One region of the Kribbella sp. CA-247076 genome, then DNA from elsewhere that is predicted to be linked to it. Evidence: riboswitches for the same ligand, from Rfam matches in the RefSeq annotation. Region 1 holds a riboswitch; each other region holds the start of a gene.
The links. A riboswitch is a leader RNA that binds a small molecule or an ion and turns the genes downstream of it on or off. The one in region 1 is predicted to bind cobalamin.
Positions count from the first base shown of each region.

Region 2: it holds a riboswitch for cobalamin, as region 1 does, so the genes downstream of both, ACQPYZ_RS35210 (CbtB domain-containing protein) here and ACQPYZ_RS15295 (magnesium chelatase subunit D family protein) in region 1, are expected to answer to the same signal.
Region 3: it holds a riboswitch for cobalamin, as region 1 does, so the genes downstream of both, ACQPYZ_RS24525 (ribonucleoside-diphosphate reductase subunit alpha) here and ACQPYZ_RS15295 (magnesium chelatase subunit D family protein) in region 1, are expected to answer to the same signal.
Region 4: it holds a riboswitch for cobalamin, as region 1 does, so the genes downstream of both, metE (5-methyltetrahydropteroyltriglutamate--homocysteine S-methyltransferase) here and ACQPYZ_RS15295 (magnesium chelatase subunit D family protein) in region 1, are expected to answer to the same signal.

Region 1 covers NZ_CP192051.1:3,232,824-3,238,631, reverse strand. Annotated here, with positions in the region: gene cobO (cob(I)yrinic acid a,c-diamide adenosyltransferase) at 1-231, opposite strand, end outside; gene ACQPYZ_RS15295 (magnesium chelatase subunit D family protein) at 231-2,408, opposite strand; cobalamin riboswitch at 2,473-2,598, opposite strand; gene ACQPYZ_RS15290 (3-keto-5-aminohexanoate cleavage protein) at 2,658-3,344, shown strand; gene surE (5'/3'-nucleotidase SurE) at 3,335-4,108, opposite strand; gene cobN (cobaltochelatase subunit CobN) at 4,121-5,808, opposite strand, start outside.
Region 2 covers NZ_CP192051.1:7,369,037-7,374,844, forward strand. Annotated here, with positions in the region: gene ACQPYZ_RS35200 (histidine phosphatase family protein) at 1-397, opposite strand, end outside; gene ACQPYZ_RS35205 (CbtA family protein) at 394-1,149, opposite strand; gene ACQPYZ_RS35210 (CbtB domain-containing protein) at 1,154-1,351, opposite strand; adenosylcobalamin (AdoCbl) riboswitch at 1,402-1,472, opposite strand; gene ACQPYZ_RS35215 (LysE family translocator) at 1,620-2,261, shown strand; gene ACQPYZ_RS35220 (MFS transporter) at 2,242-3,624, opposite strand; gene ACQPYZ_RS35225 (DEAD/DEAH box helicase) at 3,752-5,263, opposite strand; gene ACQPYZ_RS35230 (DinB family protein) at 5,611-5,808, shown strand, end outside.
Region 3 covers NZ_CP192051.1:5,210,859-5,216,666, forward strand. Annotated here, with positions in the region: gene ACQPYZ_RS24515 (Fic family protein) at 1-114, shown strand, start outside; gene ACQPYZ_RS24520 (DinB family protein) at 195-776, shown strand; cobalamin riboswitch at 845-1,000, shown strand; gene ACQPYZ_RS24525 (ribonucleoside-diphosphate reductase subunit alpha) at 1,134-4,007, shown strand; gene ACQPYZ_RS24530 (ribonucleotide-diphosphate reductase subunit beta) at 4,004-5,071, shown strand; gene ACQPYZ_RS24535 (serine hydrolase domain-containing protein) at 5,144-5,808, shown strand, end outside.
Region 4 covers NZ_CP192051.1:4,237,527-4,243,334, forward strand. Annotated here, with positions in the region: gene ACQPYZ_RS20055 (hypothetical protein) at 29-391, opposite strand; gene ACQPYZ_RS20060 (methylenetetrahydrofolate reductase) at 439-1,362, opposite strand; gene metE (5-methyltetrahydropteroyltriglutamate--homocysteine S-methyltransferase) at 1,437-3,740, opposite strand; cobalamin riboswitch at 3,870-4,094, opposite strand; gene ACQPYZ_RS20070 (prenyltransferase/squalene oxidase repeat-containing protein) at 4,292-5,808, shown strand, end outside.

The sequences.
Region 1 (5,808 bases):
CTGACCGAGCGCCTTGAACGCGCTCTCCTCGCCGACCTTCCACTTCGCGCTCTTGACGAACTGGAACACGCCGATGTTCCAGCCCTGGTTCCAGCCGCGCAACGCCATCCCGAAGGCGGCGGTCGACTTCCCCTTCATCTCGCCGGTGTGCACCATCAGCAGTGGGCGGTTGCGCCGCTGCCGGGTGGTCAGGCCGTCCTGCGGTACGACGCTCGGCTGCCCCTTCGGCATCAGGCCGCCCTCCGCTCGCTGACCGCCCGGATGAGGTTGCCAGCAGCAACTTCACCGAGGTCGAGGTACTCGGCGGACAGGTCGGCGGCGAGCTCGGCCGCCAGCCCGAGCCGTACGCCGCGGCGCGGCTCGCAGTCGACCACGACCGTGGCGATCCCCTGCTGCGCGATCCAGCCGGCGGCCTGCTTGGCACGCGCGAAGGCGTTGTCCCCGTGGGTCGCCCGGCCGTCGGTGACGAGCACCAGCAGTGGGCGGCGACGCGGGTCCCGGATCGCGGCGATCCGGAGTACTTCGGCCGCCTGGAGCAGGCCCTCGGCGAGCGGAGTCCGACCGCCGGTGGGGAGCGACTCGAGGCGGCGTACGGCGGCATCGACACTGCCGGTCGGTGGGAGGGCGACCGTGGCGGTCGCGCCGGCGAACGTGACCAGGCCGACGGTGTCGCGGCGCTGGTAGGCATCCAGGAGCAGCGAGACGATCGCCGTCTTCACCTCGCCCATGCGCTTCTTCGTGCCCATCGAGCCGGAGGCGTCGACGCAGAACAGCACGAGGTTGCCCTCACGCCCCTCCCGTACGGCGAGCCGCACGTCGGACGCACGCACGGCAAGGCCAGGGCCGCTGTGGTGGCGCGAGTGCTGGTGTGGGGCCGCCGAACGGATGGTGGCAAGGAGATGCGGCCGACCGGACTCACGACCGAGGCGCGGCCGGTCCCCCACCACGCGGCCGGCGTCGGTGATCGCCCGGGAACGTCGCCCGGCCACACCCGCACCGGCGGCCTGAACACTCAGCAACCGGGCCTTGTACGGCTCCGAGCTCCCGACCACCTCGCCCACCGGAGCAACCCCCGAGCCCTTCCGCCCCGCCTCATCACGGTCGGCCTTCTCACGGTCCGCCTTGCCATGGTCCGCCTTGTCGCGGTCCGTCTCGTCACGGTCGGCTGGGTCGCGGTCCCCCTCAGCGCGGTCCGCTCGGTCGGCGTCCGCGCGGTCGGCCCCGGCGGAACCGGGGTCGGCGGGGTCGGCAGGGCCGGCGTCCGGGTCGGACGGATCCGACGGGTCCGCACCGCCGCCGGGGCCGTTAGGATCGTCCGGGTCGTCGTCGGGATCCGGGTCGGGTGGGGTGCTGTTGTTGATGGCGTCTTCGAGTTGGTCCTCGTCCAGGCCGGGAGCATCGAAGGGGTTGCGGCGTCGGCGGTGCGGGAGCGCGAGTTTGGCGGCCGCGCGGACGTCGTCCACCTCGACGACCGTCCGGCCGGACCAGGCGGCGTGCGCGACCGCCGTCCGCGCGGTGACCAGGTCGGCGCGCATCCCGTCGACGTCGAAGGACGCGCAGATCTCCGCGATCTGCCGAAGGGCGCCGTCGGTCAGAATCACCTCGGACAGCAGATCGCGCGCCTTGACGATGCGCTCGGCGAGCTCACGTTGCGCGGCGTCGTACTGTGCGGTGAAGCCGGCCGGGTCCGCCTCGTAGGCGAGGCGCGCACGCATCACCTCGACCCGGACGGCGGGGTCGCGACTGGCGACGACGTCGACGGTCAGGCCGAAGCGGTCGAGCAGTTGCGGGCGGAGCTCGCCTTCCTCCGGGTTCATCGTGCCGACCAGGACGAACCGCGCCGGGTGGGTGACCGAGACGCCGTCACGTTCGACGGTCGCGCGGCCCATGGCGGCCGCGTCGAGGAGTACGTCGACCAGGTGGTCGTGCAGCAGGTTGACCTCGTCGACGTACAACAGCCCGCGGTGCGCGGCCGCGAGCAGACCTGGCTCGTACGCCGTGACGCCCTCGGCCAGCGCCTTCTCCAGGTGCAGCGACCCGAGCACGCGGTCCTCGGTCGCACCCACCGGCAACTCGACCAACCGCGCCGGCCGCGTGCCCACCCCGGGACCCGACCCGGACTCCCCGGCGGACGGGTGCGGACCGTCGGGACACGCGGGGTCGGGGTGGTCGGGATCGCAGGAGAAGCGGCAGCCCGGGACGACGTCGACGGCCGGCAGGATCTCGGTGAGCGCCCGGACCGCGGTCGACTTGGCGGTGCCCTTCTCGCCGCGGATCAGGACGCCGCCGATCGCCGGTGAGATGGCCGCGAGGACCAGCGCCAGTTGCAGCTCCGGCATTCCGACCACCGCGGTGAAGGGGAATCCGGCACTCGCGCGAGGAGTGAGGCTGGTCGGAACAGGCCGCATCGGGCGGATCCCTTCGTCCAGCGGGTGTCCACGCCCGCTTCGGCAGCTGGTACGCCGGACCACGCGAGGCCGGCGGACGGACGCGGATGTCCTGGCTTCCGGGTCACCCCGGTCACAGTGGCGGGACCGCCCCGGACTCCCGGCCGCAGCCGGTCACCGGTGTTCCTCCACAACCGTCCGCTCGATCATGGCACAACCCCACCCCACCCTCAGCGACCAGGTTCACACCGCCGCTAGCGTGGAGTCGTGATGGTGAAAGCGTGCCTGAACGGTGACCGCTCGCGAGCCGACCACCCCGGAGTGCCGATCACGCCAGCCGAGCTCGCGTCGGCCGCGGAGGCAGCAGTTCGCGCGGGCGCACAGGCGGTGCACCTCCATCCCCGCGGACCGGACGAGCGGGAGAGCCTGCGCTGGCCGGACATCCGCGCGGCCGTGGACGCGGTGCGGGAGCGATGTCCCGGCGTACCGGTCGGAGTGTCGACCCGGGCGGAGATCCTGCCGGATCTGTGGCAACGGCTCGAGCTGATCGCGGAGTGGGACCGTGGGCCGGACTTCGCGAGTGTGAACTTCCACGAGGAGGGTGCCGAACAGGTCGCCGACCTGTTGATCGAACGCGGGATCGAGGTCGAGGCCGGTTTGTTCACGCCCGCCGCGGCCGGGGACTACGTGGCGTGGGCGGGTCCGGTCGTCCGCGTGCTGGTCGAAGCGATCCCTGGCGTGTCACCGGGTCAGGACGGCGTCGCGGCCGCTCGGGCAGTCCTCGACGTCCTGCCGACGACCGATGTCCTCGTGCACGGCGAGAACGAGTGGGCCTGGCCGGTGCTGCGGTGGGCTCAGGCGCAGGGGCACGACGTACGCGTCGGCCTGGAGGACATGGTGACCGGGCCCGACGGCGAATCGGTCCGGGACACGGCGGACCTCCTGGGCTACCTGTAGCTGGAGAGGCGTTTCGCGAGGGCGGTGGCGGCCGCGTCGTCCTTGACTTCACGGATGCCGACGATCGGCGTGACCGTGACGAAGCCGGCGGCGAGCAGGGCCTCGTCCGAACCGGCGACCGGGTTCGCGGCCGGCGGCTCGAGCTCGATCATCGGCTCGCCGGTCGGCGCCGTCGTGCCGGTGATCCGGGACCGCTTGATCGGCGCCAGCGACGCGTGCCGGACACCGGCCAGCCGGTCGAGCGGGAGATCGGGGACGTTGATCGTCAGCACGGTCCCGGCCGGCTCGGGCGTGATCCAGGTCAGCGCTTCGGCCGCGACCGCGCCGGCGGTCTGCCAGTGCGCCGGGTCGTCGGAGTCGATACTGACCGCGACCGCCGAGAGACCCTGGCCGGCCGCGGTCAGCGCGGCGGCGACCGTGCCGGAGTGGAAGATCGGGACGCCGATGTTGAGCCCGCGGTTGATTCCGGACACGACGACGTCGGGCTTCGCGCCGAACGCACCGACCGTGGCCAGCGTGACCGCGAGCGCCGGCGTCCCGTCGATGCCGTGGTAGGTGATGCCGCCCTCGTCCTCGGCCGAGGTCCGGATCGGGCGGCCGACCATCCCGGCCCGGGCCGAGCCGACCCCGCTCTGGTCGTCCAGCGGAGCGACCACGAGGACGTCGTGCCCGAGCTCGGCGATCGCCGGGGCGAGCGCCCGGATGCCCGGAGCCTGGTAGCCGTCGTCGTTCGTGATCAGGACTCGCAGCTTCTCCGGCGCCATGCCTCTACCCAATCAGCCGCGATCCTCGATGTCACCCTCCGTCTCGAGGACCGCGCTGCGGAGCGTCTCGAGCGCCTCCGCGGACGGCTCCGCCCACAGCCCGCGCTGGGCCGCCTCGAGCAGCCGCTCCGCGATCCCGTGCCGGGCCCACGGGTTCGACGTGCGGAAGAACTCCGCCATCTCCGGGTTCGCGACGTACTCCGTCGTCAGCGTCTCGTACATCCAGTCGTCGACCACGCCCGCGGTCGCGTCGTACCCGAACAGGTAGTCCACCGTCGCGGCCATCTCGAAGGCGCCCTTGTACCCGTGCCGGCGCATCGCGGCCATCCAGCGCGGGTTGACCACCCGGGCCCGGAAGACCCGCTTGGTCTCCTCCGCCAGCGTGCGCGTCTTCACCTGCGCGGGAACGGCGGAGTCGCCGACGTACGCCTTCGGGTTGGTCCCGGTCAGGTGGCGGACCATGGCGATCATGCCGCCGTGGTACTGGAAGTAGTCGTCGGAGTCCATGATGTCGTGCTCGCGGGTGTCCGCGTTCTTCGCCGCCACCTGAATCCGGGCGTACGCGCGCTCCATCGATCCGCGCGCCTCGGTCCCGTCGAGATCCTTGCCGTACGCGTACCCACCCCAGACGGCGTATACCTCGGCCAGCTCGGCGTCGGTCCGCCAGTTCCGCGCGTCCACGAGCGGCAGCAGCCCGGCGCCGTACGAGCCGGGCTTGGAGCCGAAGACGCGCGCGGTCGACGACCGTACGTCGTTGCCCGCGGCAACGTCGGCGTCGACGTGCGCGCGCAGGTAGTTGTCACCGGCCGGCTCGTCCAGCGCGGCGACAGTACGGACGGCCTCGTCGAGCAGCGCGACCACGTGCGGGAAGGCGTCCCGGAAGAAGCCCGAGATCCGGACCGTGACGTCGACCCGCGGCCGGCCGAGCTCCTCGACCGGAACCACCTCGAAGCCGGTCACCCGGCGGGACGCGTCGTCCCAGACCGGGCGGCAGCCGAGCAGCCACAGCACCTCGGCGAGGTCGTCGCCCTGCGTGCGCATCGCCGACGTCCCCCAGACCGTCAGGCCGACGGACCGCGGCCACTCCCCCGTCTCCGCCCGGTGGCGGGCCAGCAGCGAGTCGGCCAGGGCGACGCCGACGTCCCAGGCGTTCCGGCTCGGGATCGCCTTCGGGTCGACGGCGTAGAAGTTGCGGCCGGTCGGCAGCACGTTGACCAGCCCCCGGGTCGGCGATCCGGACGGGCCGGCCTCGACGAACCGGCCGTCGAGGGCGCGCAGGACGTTCGCCAACTCGTCGCCGGTCCGCGCCAGCCGCGGCACGACCTCGGTGGCGGCGAACGTCAGCGACGCCTCGACCCCGGCCGACGAGCGGCCGAGCACCTCGGTCACGACCACCGGCACCTTCGCCGCGTCCCAGCTCAGCGTCTCCATCCCCACGACGAGCTTCCGCGCGACCGCCTCCAGCAGGTCGACGCCATCGGCCCCGCTGACCGCGGGCAGATCCGCGAGCGTGGCGAGGTCGGCGAGGTCCGCGGCCTGCCCGGGGTTCGCGAGGAGCTCCGCCTCGTCCACGCCGAACGTGTCGCCGAGCGCGGTCCGCAGCCCGGGGATCGAGTACGAACCACCCCACAACTGCCGGGCCCGCAGTACGGCGAGCACCAGGTTGATCCGCGCCTCGCCGGTCGGCGTACCACCGAGCA
Region 2 (5,808 bases), 3.4 Mb from region 1:
TACGGCGCTCGTCCTCCTGCGGAACCAGGTCGCCGAGCCAGTCCGCGACCCTGGTGAGTACGTCGTTCTCGGTCTCACCACCCGGTGTCGCGGTGTGCGGCCGCTCGAGCCAGGCGGCTGCCCGGTCCGGCTCGGCGGCCAGCAACTCCTCCAGGTCGCGTCCGGCCCATTCGCCGTACTCGCGGTCGCGCAGCGCCGGCTCGACGACCGCGGTGAGGCCGAGCGCCTCGGCCGTGCGTACGGCGGCGCGCTCCGGGCCGGCGTACACCGTGTCGGCGGCGAGCTTCAACTCGCGGGCCGCCGCCAGGCTCGCCAGGTCCGGATCGGCGTCTCCCCCGAGGACGAGGCCGCGCAGCGCGGGTGTCAGGGCGTGCGCGACCAGCGTCAGTGTGCTCAAGCGGCGACCACTTTCTCTCGGGACAGCCGGCGGTCCACCGCGGCGGCGTACCCGAAACCGATCAGGAGCCACAGCGTCGCCTGCGTACCGAGTGAGGCGAGCCGGAACTGCCACAGCAGCGTAGCGGGGAACTCGCCCGGAACCTCGTTGATCGTGGGCAGGATCAGGTACGCCGCCACGATCGTCGCGAGGAACGCCGCGACCCCCGCACCCAGCCGGGCCAGGTCGCCGAAGCGAGCGGCCCAGCGGGAGGCCGCGACCCCCGCCCACACGGCGAGCAGGCCGATGACCACGGTCAGCAAGTAGGTGAGCGTCCGCTTGGTGATGGTCTCGGGGTCGCCGACCGCGGGCGGGTTGGGCGGATACTTCAGGAACGGCACGAGCACGATCCCGACGAACCCGGCGGCGGCCAGGCCGAGGGCGGCGTACGCGTCGTTGCCGGTCCGCAGCCGGCGCCGGAGCAGCGTGAAGGCGACCGCGAAGATGCCGCCGAGGACGACGCCGTACAGGGCGGTGGCCAGGAACAGGCCGGCCCGTTGGCCGTCCCGGGTGACGAGTGGCTCTTCCTCCTCCTGTGAGGAGGCAGCAGCGTCCCCGCCGTCGTCGTGAGTGTGCGCGCCGGCGGCTTCCTCGATCGCGATCGCGGAGTCGATGTGCGGTTCGCCCATCGAGTACGCGAAGGCTCCGGCCAGCAGGCCGGCGAGGACTCCGACGATCAGGCCGCGCACCAGGAGCGATCCGAAGGTGCGCATGTCGCTAGTGGCAGGGCACGCCGAGCAGGTGGCGCCCGTCGTGCATCAGCTCGTGCAGGTACATGCCCGACTGCGACACGGCCCCCTGGTCGAAGGCGACCAGATAGCCGAGCAGGAGCAGCAGGCCGACGCTGAGCAGCGCCACGGCGAGCAGACGGGGTGAAACAGCCGGTACGGCGACCGAGCGGGCAGGAGCTGCCATCTGAACCTCCTGGGGAAGTGCGCGTCCCCTTCGAAAGGCTGCTGGTGCCCGAGCGTCCTGACTCACGAGCAGTGCTCGCTCACAGTGGCGCGGCCGTGCCGGACTCTCACCGGCTTCCCTCCTGGCACCGCAGGTTGTCCCACGCACCGTAGGCCCCGGCAAGGACGGCGGTCAACGGATGGCGGCGTGGCGGTGACCTATCCCACCCGCCGTCCCACGCGGCGAAATCACCGGTGCGCGGCGGGCGCCCGGTACTTACTCTGAGGGCATGCCGTCCGCTCACCACCTGGTCGCGTTCGCGATCACCGCGTTCATCATCATCGTCGTGCCCGGTCCGAGCGTGCTGTTCATCGTCGGTCGCGCCCTCGCCGTCGGCCGCCGGGAGGCGGTGCTGACGATGCTCGGCAACACCGTCGGCGCCGCGGTCATGCTGGTCGCGGTCGCCCTCGGCCTCGGCACGCTGATCGCCGCCAGCGCGATCGCCCTGACCGCGGTGAAGCTCGCGGGTGCGGCGTACCTGATCTACCTCGGGGTGCAGGCGTTCCGCAGCCGCAAGTCGCTGGTGGCGGCGATGACGAGTGGCGTGCAGCCGGGCAACAGCCGCAAAACGATGCGTCAGGGCTTCCTGGTTGGGGTCACCAACGCCAAGACCGCGGTCTTCTTCGCGGCCGCGCTGCCGCAGTTCGTCGACCCGGGCGCGAGCAGCCCGGCGTGGTTGCAGATCCTCATGCTCGGCCTGATCTTCATCCTGATCGCACTCGTCTCGGACAGCGTGTGGGCCCTGGTGGCCGGTACGGCGCGCGAGTGGTTCGCCCGCTCGCCGCGCCGGCTCGAGCTGGTCGGCGGCACTGGCGGCCTGATGATCATCGGCCTGGGTGCGAGCATCGCGGTCACGGGATCGAAGGAGTAGTCCTCCGGCCTGCCAGTACGCCGAGAAGCGCGAGCAGCGCCGGGAGTCCGAAGGCGACCAGGTAGGCGGTTGTCGCGGAGTGCGGCTCCAGGACGGCGAAGAGTGAGCCGCCGACGGCCAGGACCGTTGCGGTGGACAACGAATCGCTGAGCTGCAGCGCGGAACTGTTGGCGCCCTGCTCGTCCCGCTCGGAGTACTCGAGCACCAGCACCGACAGGGTCGGGAAGACCGTCCCCATGCCGAGCCCAGTCAGGCCCCAGCCGAGGATGCCGATGGCGACCGGGACGTTGTCGTTCAGGGTCAGGGCCGCGGTGACGATGCCGAGCAGGATCGCGACCATGCCGGCCTGGAGGAAGACCGCGTGCGAGAACGGCTGCTCGGGCCGACCGCGGTACCAGGAGGCCGCCGTCCAGCTCAGCGCGCTGACGGTCAGCACCAGACCGGCCAGCGCCGGCGACAGGCCGCGCTCCCGGGTGAGCATCAACGGCAGGAACACCTCGGCGCCGAACCCGGCGGCAGCGACCAGGCCGCGCAACGCGACCACGGACGGCAGACCTGCCCGGAACGTGAAGGTCCCGCTGGGCAGCAGCCGCGGAGCGAACGCGACCACGCCGGCCAGGCCGACGGCGAGCAGGCCGAACTGGAGTACGCCGTGCTGATGGCCGCCGTAGTGGAGCAGGCCGACACCGATCGCGGCCGCAACCGCCCAGAGCGCTCGGTGGTCCCACAACCGACCCTCGCGCGCCTCGTGGGCGTCGCCGCGGGCGAGGCCGGGCCGCATCACCAGCGCCGCCGGGATCGCGATCGCGGGTACGGCCAGGAACACGATCCGCCAGTTGGCGTGCTCGACGATCAGCCCGGCGATCGCGGGACCGACCAGCGACGGCACCACCCAGCCGGTGGCGAAGGCGGCGAAGATGCGCGGCCGGAGCCTGGCCGGGTACAGCCGGCCGACGACGACGTACAGGGCGACCGTGAGCAGGCCGGACCCGAAGCCCTGGATGATGCGGCCGGCGACCAGCACCTCCATCGTCGGGGCCAGGCCGGCGATGATCAGGCCGGCCAGGAACCAGGCGGTCCCGTGCCAGAGCGGGCGGGTCGGGCCCTTCAAGTCACTCCAGGTGCCGGAGATCACCATCGCGACCACGGCGGATGCGAGTGGTCCGCCGAAGGCTAGCGCGTACAGGTACAGCCCGTCGAGCGCCTGGGCGACGGTCGGCATCGCGGTCGTCACGGCCAGTGACTCGAACGCGACCAGGGTGATCAGGGCGACCATGCCGATGGTCAGCGCCCGGTACTGCGGCGAGAGCACGCCACCGGCCGGCGTGCCGCGATGAGCCGAGGGCTCGACAGTTGTCGTCATGCCGAGAACCCTCGGACATCAAGTCGACTTGAAGTCAACTCCACGACCGCGGCGAACGCCGGCGGTGTCAGCGACCGCGGCGAACGCCGACAGTCGGTCAGCGACCGCGGCGAACGCCGACAGTCGGTCAGCGGCCGCGGCGGGTGCTGCCTGCTCGGGTGCCGGCGGAGAAGGCTGCGGCGCCCGCCGTGCGGGTGCTGGCTCCTGGCGTGCTGGTGCTGTAGGTCTTCGGCGTGCTCGCGGCCTTGGCACGTCCGCGGCCGCGGCCACCGGACCGTCGGTTGCCCGGGCCCTGACCGGTCGGCAGCTGGTCCCCCGGCCGCTGCTCGGCCGACGGCTGGGCGCCGCGGCGCCGGCGGTTGCTCCGGCCGGTTCCCCGGCCCGTGCCGCGTGGCGTCGGGGCGGACTCCGTCCTGGCGGGCGGCTCGACGAAGGTGCGTTCGCCCGGAGCCAGCTCGGACAGCAGTGGATCGCCGGTGGACAGCTTGGTGACCGTCGGCGCGATCCCCGCCTTCCGGGTGAGATCACGGACGTCGCGGACCTGGTCGTCGGTCATCAACGTGACGACCGTGCCCTCGGCGCCGGCCCGGGCGGTGCGGCCGCTGCGGTGCAGGTACGCCTTGTGCTCGATCGGCGGGTCCGCGTGGATCACCAGCGCGACGTCGTCGACGTGGATCCCGCGGGCCGCGATGTCGGTGGCTACCAACGTCTTCGCCATACCGTTGCCGAACGCCTCCAGGTTCCGCGTGCGGGCGCCCTGGGAGAGGTTGCCGTGCAGCTCGACGGCCGGGACGCCCTGGGCGATCAGCTTCTTCGTCAGCGCCTTCGCGCCGTACTTCGTCCGCGTGAAGACGAGCGACCGGCCGGGCGCCGCGGTCAGGTCGACCAGCACCGGCAGGCGGGTGTCGGCCTGGACGTGCAGCACGTGATGGGTCATCTTCGCGACCGGTGACTGCGCCGAGTCCACGCTGTGGGTGACCGGGTCGGTCATGAAGCGCTGCACGAGTACGTCGACGCCGGCGTCCAGCGTGGCCGAGAACAGCAGCCGCTGCGCGCCGGCCGGGGTCGCCTCGAGGATCCGGCGTACGGCGGGGAGGAAGCCGAGGTCGGCCATGTGGTCGGCCTCGTCGAGCACGGTGATCTCGACCGCGTCGAGTTTCGCGTGCCCGGCCTGGAGGTGGTCCTCGAGCCGGCCCGGGCAGGCCACCACGATGTCGGCGCCCTTGCGCAGACCGGTGATCTGCGGACCGTGGCCGACGCCGCCGAAGATCGTCATCGTGCGCAGGCCGAGCGCGTCGGCCAGCGGGGTGATCGAGGCCTGGATCTGGGTCGCGAGCTCGCGGGTCGGCGCGAGGATCAGCGCGCGCGGATGGTTGGGCCGGCTCTTCGCCCGGCTCGCGGCCAGGCGGGCGAGCACCGGCAGCACGAACGCGTACGTCTTGCCGGAGCCGGTCCGGCCACGGCCGAGGACGTCCTTGCCGGCCAGCGAGTCCGGCAGCGTCGCCGCCTGGATCGGGAACGGCCTGGACACGCCGGTCGCAGACAGCGCGGTCACCAGCGGAGCGGGTACGCCGAGATCGGCGAACGTGAGGTCGTCCGGAACGACCATCGGCGCGACCTCGTCGTACGCCGCGACCATCTCGTTGCTCTGAGCAACCGAATTGTTGCGTGCGGCACCGGACCGGCGGCGTCGGCGCGGACGCCGCGCACCGGCGGAGTCCTGCGAGGGGTTGGTGGATCGGTTCTGGGGGGATGTGGACGTGGGGCGGCGGGCCGCCATGTGGTACTCCAAAGCTGTCGGGGGGTCGTCCTGCCCGGCGCGGCTCCGGCCGCGGCGCGTGGTAGTCGACTGCTGGCGCAGTGTGTTTGCGCTCACCGGCCCGAGGCAGAACTGGGCGGGCCGTCCCCGACAGTCTACGGCACCGAGGGCCACGAACCAGCGGGTTGTTCACCGGAGCCACGTCACACCGGCTAGGTTCATGCCCTGTGACGACTGAGTTCCGGGTGGATCCGCCCACCGCCGCCGGTGAACGCGAGCTCCTGCAGGGCTTCCTCGACTTCCATCGCAGCACGTTGCTGTGGAAGGTCTCCGGACTCACCGGAGAGCAGCTCGTTCAGCGCAGCGTCGAGCCGTCCAGCATGTCGCTGATCGGCCTGGTCCGGCACCTGTCCGAAGTCGAGAAG
Region 3 (5,808 bases), 2.0 Mb from region 1:
GATGCCTTCACCCTGCTGGAACGCCGGTTCGCCAGCCCGGCGGCGGACACCCGGATCGCACCGCCTAGCAGACCAGTCCCGTCGAGGCCAGAACCGACACACCGCGCTCATTGACTTTCTCCTCCCGTTCGAGCCACAATTCGAACACATGTTCGATCGCAGTGCAAAATCCGACCGGGAGCGTGAGGAAAGTGATGCCGGAGCCGTTCGACTGGGACATCCTGCACCGCCCATCGGCGATGGCGATGGTCCGCGGGCAGCTCGGCTTCAGCTGGATGGTCTTGTCCGGCCGGCTCGCTGAGCTGACCGACGAGCAGTACTTCTGGCGCCCGAGCGGCGAGGCGCTGACCGTCGTCCGGCGCCACTACGCCGGCCGGTTCCGGTCGCTGGGCTCCGGGGAGTGGGTCGCCCAGTGGCCCGACGAGCCGGACCACCGCGGCCCCCGCACGATCGCGTGGCTGATCGCGCACCTGACCGAGCAGTTCTTCGAGCGCTGGGAGTGGACGTTCGGGGAGAGCCGGCAGGGCCGCGCCGACATCACCTTGCACGGCAACGCCCAGGATGCAGTGGCCTGGCTGACGCACTGGGTGGACGCCTGGCAGGAGTCGATCGCCGCGCTGGACGAGGCCGAGGTGATGACGGTCGGCCTCAGCCAGGCCTCCGAGCTCGACGCCGCCGAGCCGTTCGGCCACGTCGTACTGCGGCTCAACCGCGAGTTGATCCACCACGGCTCGGAGATCATGACGCTGCAGGACCTCTACGCCGCGGCGGCCTGAGACCAGCCGCGTCACACAATCTGCGAGAACACGGCGTGGCGTTTCAGGAAATGTCGGTGGCGCCACCTAGCATCACTACTGCTGGTGGTTCAGAGTGGTCGACACCACAACATGTGGGTCACTCTGAGGCAACAGGGGAATCCGGTGCGAATCCGGAGCTGCCCCGCAACGGTGAGCGGAAGCCTTCCGCAAGTCCGAGTACCTGCCACCGGCGCGCGCACCGCCGGTGCGCGCGGTCCGAGACCTCGAGGGCGGGTCGCAGGGCGTGACAGCGGTAGACCCGGCCGGTGCCGCCTGTCCCGTCGTGCTCCCCACCCCGAGTCGCGGCCCTTCGGAACTCGCGTGGAGAGAGCACCTGTGACCGTCACTTCCTCATCGCGACCGACGGCTGACCAGCCGGCCCGGTCGATCGAGCTGACCGTCGTCCGCCGCGACGGCACGAGTACGGCGTTCGACCAGTCGAAGATCGCCGTCGCCATGACCAAGGCGTTCCTCGCGGTCGAGGGCGCCGAGGCCGGTACGACGCACCGGGTCCGGGACCTGGTCACCGAGCTGACCGGCCGGGTCGTCGACGCCCTGACCAGCCGCGGCGACGCGCGGCGCAGTGTCCAGGTCGAGGACATCCAGGACCAGGTCGAGCTGGCGCTGATGCGCGCCGGCGAGCACCAGGTCGCCCGCGCGTACGTCCTCTACCGCGAGGAGCGCACCAAGGCCCGTACACCCGCCGACCCGGCCGGTGTCACCGAGAAGCCCGCGATCACCGTCCGCGCCGCCGACGGCAGCACGGCACCGCTGGACGTCGAGCGCCTGCGGGTGATCGTCGCCGAGGCGGCCGACGGTCTGGATGCGGTCGACCCGGAGCTCATCCTCGACGAGACCCTCGGCTCCTGCTACGACGGCATCGCGCAGCACGAGGTGGAGCTCGCGCTGGTGATGGCCGCCCGGTCGTACGTGGAGACCGAGCCGCAGTACAGCTTCGCCGCGTCCCGCCTGCTGCTGGACCAGATCCGCCGGGAGGCGCTCGGCCGCGTCCACGGCGAGCCGCGTCAGGCGATCCAGGCCGACATGACGACGGCGTACGCGGACTACTTCCCGGAGTACATCCGGACCGGGATCGAGGCGGGGCAGCTCGATCCGGAGCTGGCAGACTTCGATCTGACCAGACTCGCCGCGGCGATCCGGCCCGAGCGGGACCTGAACTTCGCGTTCCTCGGTCTGCAGACGCTCTACGACCGGTACTTGCTGCACATCGACAAGGTCCGGTACGAGCTTCCGCAGGCGTTCTTCCTCCGGGTCGCGATGGGGATGGCGCTGCGCGAGGACGACCGCGAGGCCCGGGCGATCCAGTTCTACGAGCTGCTCAGCTCGTTCCGGTTCATGTCGTCGACGCCGACGCTGTTCAACTCCGGCACCACCCGGCCGCAGCTCTCGTCGTGCTTCCTCACCACGGTCGAGGACGACCTGGCCGGCATCTTCACCAAGATCCGCAACAACGCGCTGCTGGCAAAGTACTCCGGCGGCCTCGGCAACGACTGGACGCCGGTCCGCGGCATCGGCGCGAAGATCCGCGGGACCAACGGCGAGTCGCAGGGCGTCGTACCGTTCCTGAAGATCGCCAACGACACCGCGGTCGCGGTCAACCAGGGCGGCAAGCGCAAGGGCGCGGTCTGTGCCTACCTGGAGACCTGGCACATCGACATCGAGGAGTTCCTCGACCTCCGCAAGAACACCGGTGACGAGCGCCGCCGGACCCACGACATGAACACGGCGAACTGGGTGCCGGACCTGTTCATGCAGCGGGTCGAGTCGGACGGCCAGTGGACGCTGTTCTCCCCGAACGAGGTCCCCGACCTGCACGACCTGTACGGCGCCGAGTTCGCCGCGGCCTACCAGCGGTACGAGGCCGCCGCGGACCGTGGTGAGATCAGGGTGTTCCGGCGGGTCCGGGCGGTCGAGCTGTGGCGGCGGATGCTGACCGTGCTCTTCGAGACCGGCCACCCGTGGATCACCTTCAAGGACGCCTGCAACCTGCGGTCGCCGCAGCAGCACGACGGCGTGGTCCACTCGTCGAACCTGTGCACCGAGATCACGCTGAACACCACCGTCGACGAGACGGCCGTCTGCAACCTCGGCTCGGTCAACCTGGTCGCGCATCTGACCGACGGCGGTCTCGACGCCGAGCTGCTCCGCGACACCGTCAAGACGGCGGTCCGGATGCTCGACAACGTGATCGACGTGAACTTCTACACCACGCCCGAGTCCGAGCGCGCCAACCAGCGGCACCGCCCGGTCGGTCTCGGCCTGATGGGGTTCGCCGACGCGCTGTTCGCACTGCGGATCCCGTACTCCTCGGACGCGGCGGTCGAGTTCGCCGACAGCTCGATGGAGCAGATCAGCTACCACGCGATCGAGGCGTCCAGCGATCTCGCCGCCGAGCGTGGCCGCTACTCGTCGTACGACGGTTCGCTGTGGAGCCAAGGTGTCCTGCCGATCGACTCGCTCGAGTTGCTGCGGACCGCCCGGGACGGTGACGTGATCGTTGACGAGGGCAAGCAGCTCGACTGGGACACGCTGCGGGCGAAGGTGCTCCGGGACGGGATGCGTAACTCGAACGTGATGGCGATCGCGCCGACCGCGACGATCTCCAACATCTGTGGGGTCAGCCAGTCGATCGAGCCGACGTACAGCAACCTGTTCGTGAAGTCGAACATGTCGGGTGAGTTCACCGTGGCGAACCCGTACCTCGTCGCCGACCTGAAGGCGCGCGGGCTGTGGGACCAGGTGATGGTGTCGGACCTCAAGTACCACGACGGCATCCTGGCCGGTATCGAGCGGATCCCGGCCGACCTGCGCGAGCTGTACGCGACCGCGTTCGAGATCGACCCGCAGTGGCTGGTCAGGGCGGCGTCGCGGCGGCAGAAGTGGATCGACCAGGCACAGTCGCTGAATCTCTACATGTCGGCGCCGTCGGGGCGGGCGCTCGACGAGCTGTATCGGTCGGCCTGGCGGCACGGCCTCAAGACGACGTACTACCTGCGTTCCCAGTCGGCCACTCACGTGGAGAAGTCCACTCTGAAGGGCACCGACGGCCGGCTGAACGCCGTACCCGTGACCGTCGCGGCGCCCGCAACGGTGCCGTCGCCGTCGCCCGACCCGCTCGCCGCTCCCCTGCCCGAACCCACCGGAGCTGTCTGCTCCCTCGACGACCCCGACTGCGAGGCCTGCCAGTGACCACGACCGACAACTCCTCCGGCCTCGGCTCGATCTCGGTCGGCGCGGACCGGGTGCACGTCGCCGACAAGGCGATGATCAACGCACGCGCCGACGTCAACCAGTTGCTGCCGCTGAAGTACCGCTGGGCCTGGGAGAAGTATCTTGCCGGGTGCAACAACCACTGGATGCCGACCGAGGTGTCGATGCAGGCGGACATCGCCCTATGGAAGTCGCGGGACGGCCTCACCGACGACGAGCGGCTGATGCTCAAGCGCAACCTCGGCTTCTTCGCAACGGCGGAGTCGCTGGTCGCGAACAACATCGTCCTGGCCGTCTACCGGCAGCTGACCAACCCCGAGTGCCGGCAGTACCTGCTGCGCCAGGCGTTCGAGGAGGCCGTGCACACGCACACCTTCCAGTACATCTGTACGTCGCTCGGCCTGGATGAGGGCGAGTTGTTCAACATGTACCGGGAGGTCCCGTCGATCTCGGACAAGGACGCCTGGGCGCTGAAGTACACCCAGCACCTGGAGGACCCGGACTTCCGGACCGGCACGCCCGAGACCGACACTGCGTTCCTGCGCGACCTGATCGCGTTCTACGTGGTGTTCGAGGGGATGTGGTTCTACACCGGGTTCGCCCAGATCCTGTCCCTCGGCCGGCGGAACAAGATGGTCGGGATCGCCGAGCAGTACCAGTACATCCTGCGCGACGAGTCGATCCACCTGAACTTCGGCATCGACTGCATCAACCAGATCAAGCAGGAGAACCCGCACCTGTGGACGGCTGAGTTCCAGGCCGAGGTGCGGCAGATGCTGACCGAGGCGTGCGAGCTCGAAGTCGCCTACGGGCGGGCGACGATGCCGAACGGCATGCTCGGGTTGACGGCGGAGTTGTGCGAGCAGTACATGCACTTCATCACCGACCGCCGGGCCGAGCAGATCGGCCTCCCCCCGATCTTCGGTGAGAGCCGCAACCCGTTCGGCTGGATGTCGGAGGTGATGGACCTGAAGAAGGAGAAGAACTTCTTCGAGACCCGCGTGATCGAGTACCAGTCGTCGAGCGGACTGAGCTGGGACTGAGTTGGGACTGAGTTGGGCCTGAGTTGGCACTGATGGACAGGTGGCGCGCACTGCCGGTAGGCGGTGCGCGCCATGTCCGCTGACGTTCTCCGCGCAGCGCGGGCGGTACTCGCCGCGGTGACGAGCGACCTGCGGTACGCGCACACGAGCCACCTGCAGGTCGTCGTCCGCGGCTCGGTTGTGGTCGACGAGCACCTTCGCGGGCCGATGGTCTCGGACGTGTTCTCGGTGACCAAGAGTGTGCTGGCGACCGTCCTCGGGGTAGTGGCCGGGCGCGGGTTGCTGCCGGAGTTGGACAGCCCGGTCGGCGACGTACTGCCCGCCCTGCGAGGGCAGCCGCACACCTGGCGTCAGCTGTTGACGATGACTCGCGGCGCTCGGATCGAGGATGTCGACGAGCTCACCGCCATGCCGGGCGGGCAAGTCGCGCGGATCGCGGGAGCGCCGCAGGAGCACGAGCCCGGCACCCGTTTCGGGTACGACGACGGAGCCGCGCATCTGTTGTCGGCCGCGGCGTGCGAATTGCTCGGCGAATCGGTCGCGGACTTCGCATCCCGTGCGCTGTTCGACCCGCTCGGGGTCGCGGGCACGGACTGGCGGTGCGACCCGGACGGTATTCCCTTCGGATACGCGCATCTGTCGATGAGCGCCGACGGCCTGGCCCGCGTCGGCCAGCTCTGGCTGGCGGACGGTGCTTGGGACGGTCGCCAACTGCTGTCACCGGCGTACTTCGAGGA
Region 4 (5,808 bases), 1.0 Mb from region 1:
AAGCTATCCGACGGCTCCGATCTATGGGTCAGCGGACCTCGAACTTGGCGATCAACTTCTTCAGCCGGTGCGACTCCATTTCGTAGGTCCCCGGAGCGCTGAAGCTGAAGGTCTCCTCCACCTGCTCCCCCGGAGCCACCTGGAACGAGTGATCCGGGGTCGAGTGGACATGCACCTCGTCGTCGATGTCGCTGGTGATCTTCACCGTCACCTGCTCGCCGGTCCGCACCTTCACCACGTCACCACTGGGCTCGGTCTTCCCGTCCTGGATCGACACCTCGACCGTCGCCCCCGACCCGTCACTCTCCTGCCCACCCCCAGAGCACCCGGCCAGCACCACCGCCGACACCACGAGGACGGAACGACAGAAGTTCTTCAAGGCAATCAACACATCTGCATCTAACCCGAGGCACCCAAGACCGCTCACGTCAGGTGTCGTCAGCCGACGAACGTGCGCAACTCCTTGACCAGGTCGACGCCGGCCTCGTTCTCCACCCGGCGGGTCGAGACGCTCTCGACGTTGAAGCCGAACGGCAGGTCCCGGTCCCGGCAGAACGCGGACAGGGTCCGGGCGATCGCGACACAGTGCGCGTACGAGTCCGCCACCGGGTCGCTGGCGTGGGTCAACTCGTTGCGCAGCCAGCGCGGAACCTTCACCCCCAGCCAGGCGAGGAACTCCAGCGTCTTCACCGAGCCGCAGATCGACAGCGTGAACACGATCGGCACCGGCTCGACGCCCTCCTCACGGCACAGGTAGAGGTAGTCCGACGCGAGGTCCATCGCCGCGCCCACGTCGTAGATGATCTGCGTGACGAAGAACGAGCAGCCGCTCTGCTGTTTGCGCAGCAGCCGATGATGCTCGTCCTGCCGGGACGAATGGCGCTCCGGGATCGTCACCCCGCCCAGCGGCATTACCGAGCCGCAACCCTGCCACAGGTCGTAAGCCCGGCTCAGACTCGTCTTCACCGACGCAAAGCTCGTGGGTGCACCGACCATGACGGTGCCGAGGCCGTCCGGCGTCCGCCGTACCCAGGAATCCAGCTCCGCTTCGCTGTACTTGCCGACCGAGCGGTACACGATCGCCGGCCGCTCCCACCAGGTCAGGTGCTCGGCCAGGAAGCGCGCGGGGTCCATGGTCGGGCTGAACGGGAACGGCCGTTCGGTGTCCGAGCGCTCGGCCTCGTCGTCGATGTCGTACAGAATCAGCGCATCGACGTCGATCTGCTGCAGTCGCGCCTTGGTCACGTCGAGGAACCGGCGCAGCGCGTCCTCGGCGATCGCCAGGCGTGGTGGCGTCATCCCGTAGAAGAGCAACTCCGTACGGCGTCCGGTCCGCAGAATCGTCGAGAGATCCGGCTGCACAACATCCTCCCCGTGGGTTCTCCGTGTCGTCACGTCCGAGGTGGCCGGGACGAGCGTCCCGGCCACCTTAGTGGTCAGCGCAGCTCGGTGCGGAGCTCTTGGGCGGCGGTGACGACGTTCTGCAGGGAGTCGCGGACCTCGGGCCAGCCGCGGGTCTTCAGGCCGCAGTCCGGGTTCACCCACAGGCGTGCCGCCGGGATCGCGTCCAGACCCTTGCGGAGCAGCGACACGACCTCCGGCGTACCCGGGACGCGCGGTGAGTGGATGTCGTAGACGCCCGGCCCGACTCCGCGCGGGTAGCCGGCCTCGCTGAGCTCGTGCGCGACCTGCATGTGCGAGCGGGCGGCCTCCAGGCTGGCGACGTCCGCGTCCATCTCGTCGAGCGCGTTGAGGATGTCGCCGAACTCCACGTAGCACATGTGCGTGTGGATCTGGGTGTCCGCGCGTACGCCGCTCGTCGTCAGGCGGAACACCTCGGTGCCCCACGCCAGGTACTCGGCGCGCGCCGCCGTACGCAACGGCAGGGTCTCCCGCAGCGCCGGCTCGTCGACCTGGATGACGGCCGCGCCCGCCGTCTCGAGGTCGTTCACCTCGTCGCGCAGGGCGAGCGCGACCTGCCGGGCGGTCTCGCTCCGCGGCTGGTCGTCGCGGACGAACGACCACGCCAGCATCGTGACCGGACCGGTCAGCATGCCCTTCACCGGACGATCAGTTTGCAGTTGCGCGTAGGCCCACCACCGGACCGTCATCGGCTCCGGCCGCGAGATGTCGCCGACCAGCACCGGCGGACGGACGTAGCGCGTCCCGTACGACTGCACCCAGCCGTGCTGCGTGGCGACGTACCCGTCGAGCTGCTCGGCGAAGTACTGGACCATGTCGTTGCGCTCCGGCTCGCCGTGCACCAGCACGTCGAGGCCGGCCTTCTCCTGGAACGCGATCACCTCGCGGATCTCCGCGTCGATCCGCTCGTCGTACTGCGCCTCGTCGATCCGGCCGGCCCGCAGGTCTGCCCGGGCCTTCCGCAGCTCGCCGGTCTGCGGGAACGACCCCACGGTTGTCGTCGGCAACAACGGCAGCCCCAGCCTGGCCTGCTGTGCGGCACTCCGGTCGGGGTACGACGCCCCGCGCCGACCGTCCGCCGCGGTGACCGCCGCGGCCCGTGCCCGGACCGCCGGGTTGTTCGTCAGGGGCGAGGACGCCCGGGACGCCAGCGCCTCGCGGTTCGCGTCGAGGACGGCCGCGATCGCCTCGGTGCCTTCGGTGATACCGGTGGCCAGCGCCGCGATCTCGGCGGTCTTCTGCCGGGCGAAGGCGAGCCACGGCCGCACCTCGGGATCGAGCTCGGTCTCGGCGGATACGTCGATCGGAACGTGCAGCAGCGAGCACGAGGCGGCCACGTCCACGTGGTCGACCAGGCCCATCAGCTGGGCGAGCACCGAGAGCGAGGCGGACAGGTCGTTGATCCAGATGTTGCGGCCGTTGACCACCCCCGCGACCAGGCGCTTGCCGCGAAGGCCGGGGACCGCGGCCAGGTCGTCGAGATTCGCCGCGGCCGGGCCGGTGAAGTCGATCGCCAGACCGTCGACCGGAGCGTCGGCCAGCACCGGCAAGGCGTCACCGAGCCGGTCGAAGTACGAGGCCACGAGCAGCTTCGGGCGGTCGGTGAGACCGCCCAGCGTGCTGTACACCCGGGCCACGGCGTCGAGCTCGTCGGCGGTGCGGTCCTGGACCAGGGCCGGCTCGTCCAGCTGGACCCACTCCGCCCCCGCGGCGCGCAGGTCGGCCAGCACCTCGGCGTACGCCGGGAGGATCCGCTCGAGCAGGGACAGTGGCTGGAAGTCCTCCGCCACGCCGGGCGCCGGCTTGGCCAGCAGGAGATAGGTGATCGGCCCGACCAGGACCGGCCGGGCCTTGAGGCCCAGCGCCACGGCTTCCTGCAGCTCGGAGACCTGCTTGCTGGAGTCGACGGTGAACGTCGTGTCCGGGCCGAGCTCCGGCACCAGGTAGTGGTAGTTGGTGTCGAACCACTTCGTCATCTCCAGCGGCGCGACCTCCTGGGTGCCGCGGGCCATCGCGAAGTACCCGTCCAGCGGGTCCGCGTCCACGGAGGCCCGGTGTCGCTGCGGAATCGCCCCGAGCAGGACGGTCGTGTCCAGCACGTGGTCGTAGTACGAGAAGTCACCGGTCGGCACTTCGCCGATCCCGTCGGCGACCAACTGCTGCCAGTTGGCCTTGCGAAGGTCCGCGGCGGTCTGCCGGAGGGCGTCGGCCGTGACCGTGCCCTTCCAGTAGCCCTCGACGGCCTTCTTCAGTTCACGATGGGAACCCTGCCTGGGGTAGCCGTACACGGTGGCCCGTGCTGCCGACTTGCTGTTCAAGCGTCTCTCCTTAGCGAGCCTGTCTCGAAAGACCCTCGACCCGGTGGGAGAGCACGCCGACGCCGCCGGTCGCACCCGGCCACGCCCGTCGACCTTCCCACGAGGTCACGCGGTCACCGCCGTACGCCGGGCGCACGGTGGGCAGTGGCAGGTCTTCGGACTCGGGGGCACGCCCGGCTGTATCAGTTGCCGGACACCTACTGGCCGTCGCTTCCCAGGTCCGGCTGGACCCAGTGCTTCCTGACGGCGGTCGTTCCCCCTCACCGCTGCGGGGCAGTCCCGGACTCACACCGGGTTCCCTCTTACGACGATCTGACTGGCTGCCAGACCGAACCAGCTGCCCAGCCAGCTTACCCGCGCGACCCGAGGCGAGGTCGAGAGCGCACAGAGTGCGAACAGACACGTTCGTGCGGGTTTCCCGGTGGGCGCGTGGGAAGGTAACCTACTGTCGCTTCCCGGGCTGTGCCCGGAAGTGCGTGACGACCTGACGTGTGGGGGAAGCCGGTCGAAGTCCGGCGCTGACCCGCAACCGTAGGCGGAGGGCGACCTCCGTGAGCCGGAATGCCTGCCGACGGGTCTGCGACTCCACACCCGTCGTGGTCTACGGGCGGAGTCCGGGACGGCGACCGCCGTTCCTGATCGGTCACCGCGACCGATGGGGGCCGGTGACCGTGCTGGGCGACGCATCGCGGACCGCCCAGCCGAAGTCAGGTTCGATGCGCACCTCCGCCCGCCGTTGGACGACCGCGGTTTTCGCCGCGACGCTCACCCTCGCCCCGACGATCGCCGCGCACGCCTCGCCCGTCTCGTCCGCCGACGACGCGCGGACCGAGCGCCGTACGACGGCTGCCGCGTCCCCGGAGGCGGGCGCGGCCGCAGCCTGGATGGCCGGTCAGCTGGTCGACGGCGCGATCCCCGGGTTCGCCAACCCGGACTGGGGTCTGACGATCGACACCCAGTGGGCGCTGATCGCGACCGAGGCCGATCCCGCGGTGATCCGTTCGGTCGTGAAGGCCGTCTCCGAGCACGTGCCGGACTACGCCGGCCCGGGCTGGTACCCGGATCCGGACGCCCGGATCGCCGGCGCGACCGCGAAGATCCTGCTGGCCGCGGTCACCGCCGGCCAGGACTACCGCGACTTCGGCGGCCGGAACATGCGGCAGGAGACCCTCGACCTGCTCGCCGGCCCCGACGCGGGCGTCGAGGAGGGCCGGATCCGCGACTTCGGCACCGGCAACGACGACACCAACATCTTCAGCCAGTCCCTCGCCGTGATGGGCCTGGCCCGGTCCGGCGGCGTACCCGAGGCCGCCGTGAACTTCCTCGTCCGGCAGCAGTGCGCCGACGGCTACTTCCGGATGTTCTACAACGACAAGCTCACCTGCGACGAGGGTCAGGGCGCACCCGACGGCGACGGTACGGCGATGGCCGTGCAGGCGCTGATGACCGCGCAGAACTACGGCATCGGCGGAGTCGACGACGAGATCCTCAAGGGCCTGACCTGGCTGACCTCGGTGCAGAAGCCGGACGGCTCGTTCGGCGGCGGGGTCTCGACCGAGGGCTCGAACACGAACAGCACCGGCCTGGTCGCCCAGGCCCTCGTCGGCGGTGGCCGCACGGCGGCCGCGGACAAGGCGAAGGACTGGGTGGCAAGCCTGCAGCTCACCGCCGAGAACGTCGGTGCCGCCGCCGACCACGTCGGCGCGATCGCGTACAACGGCGAGTCGCTCGCGGATGCGGTTGCCAACGGCATCAACCTCGGCATCGACCAGTGGCGCCGGGCCACCCCGCAGGCGGTGTTCGCGCTCGCCCCGGTGCCGTTCGCCGACCTGGCCTGGACCGACCCGGACCCGCCGACCGACCCGACCCCGTCCCCGACGGTGACCGTCACCGCCACGGCGACGGCCACGGCGACGGTGACGACGACCGCCCGGCCGACGTCGACGCCGACGGTCACGAAGACCCTGCCGGGCAAGCCGCCGACGACGGTCCCGGGCCCGACCGTCGTCCACACGAGCACGCTCCGGCCGCCGCCGCTCCCCCGCGCGACCACGACGAGCACCCGCAC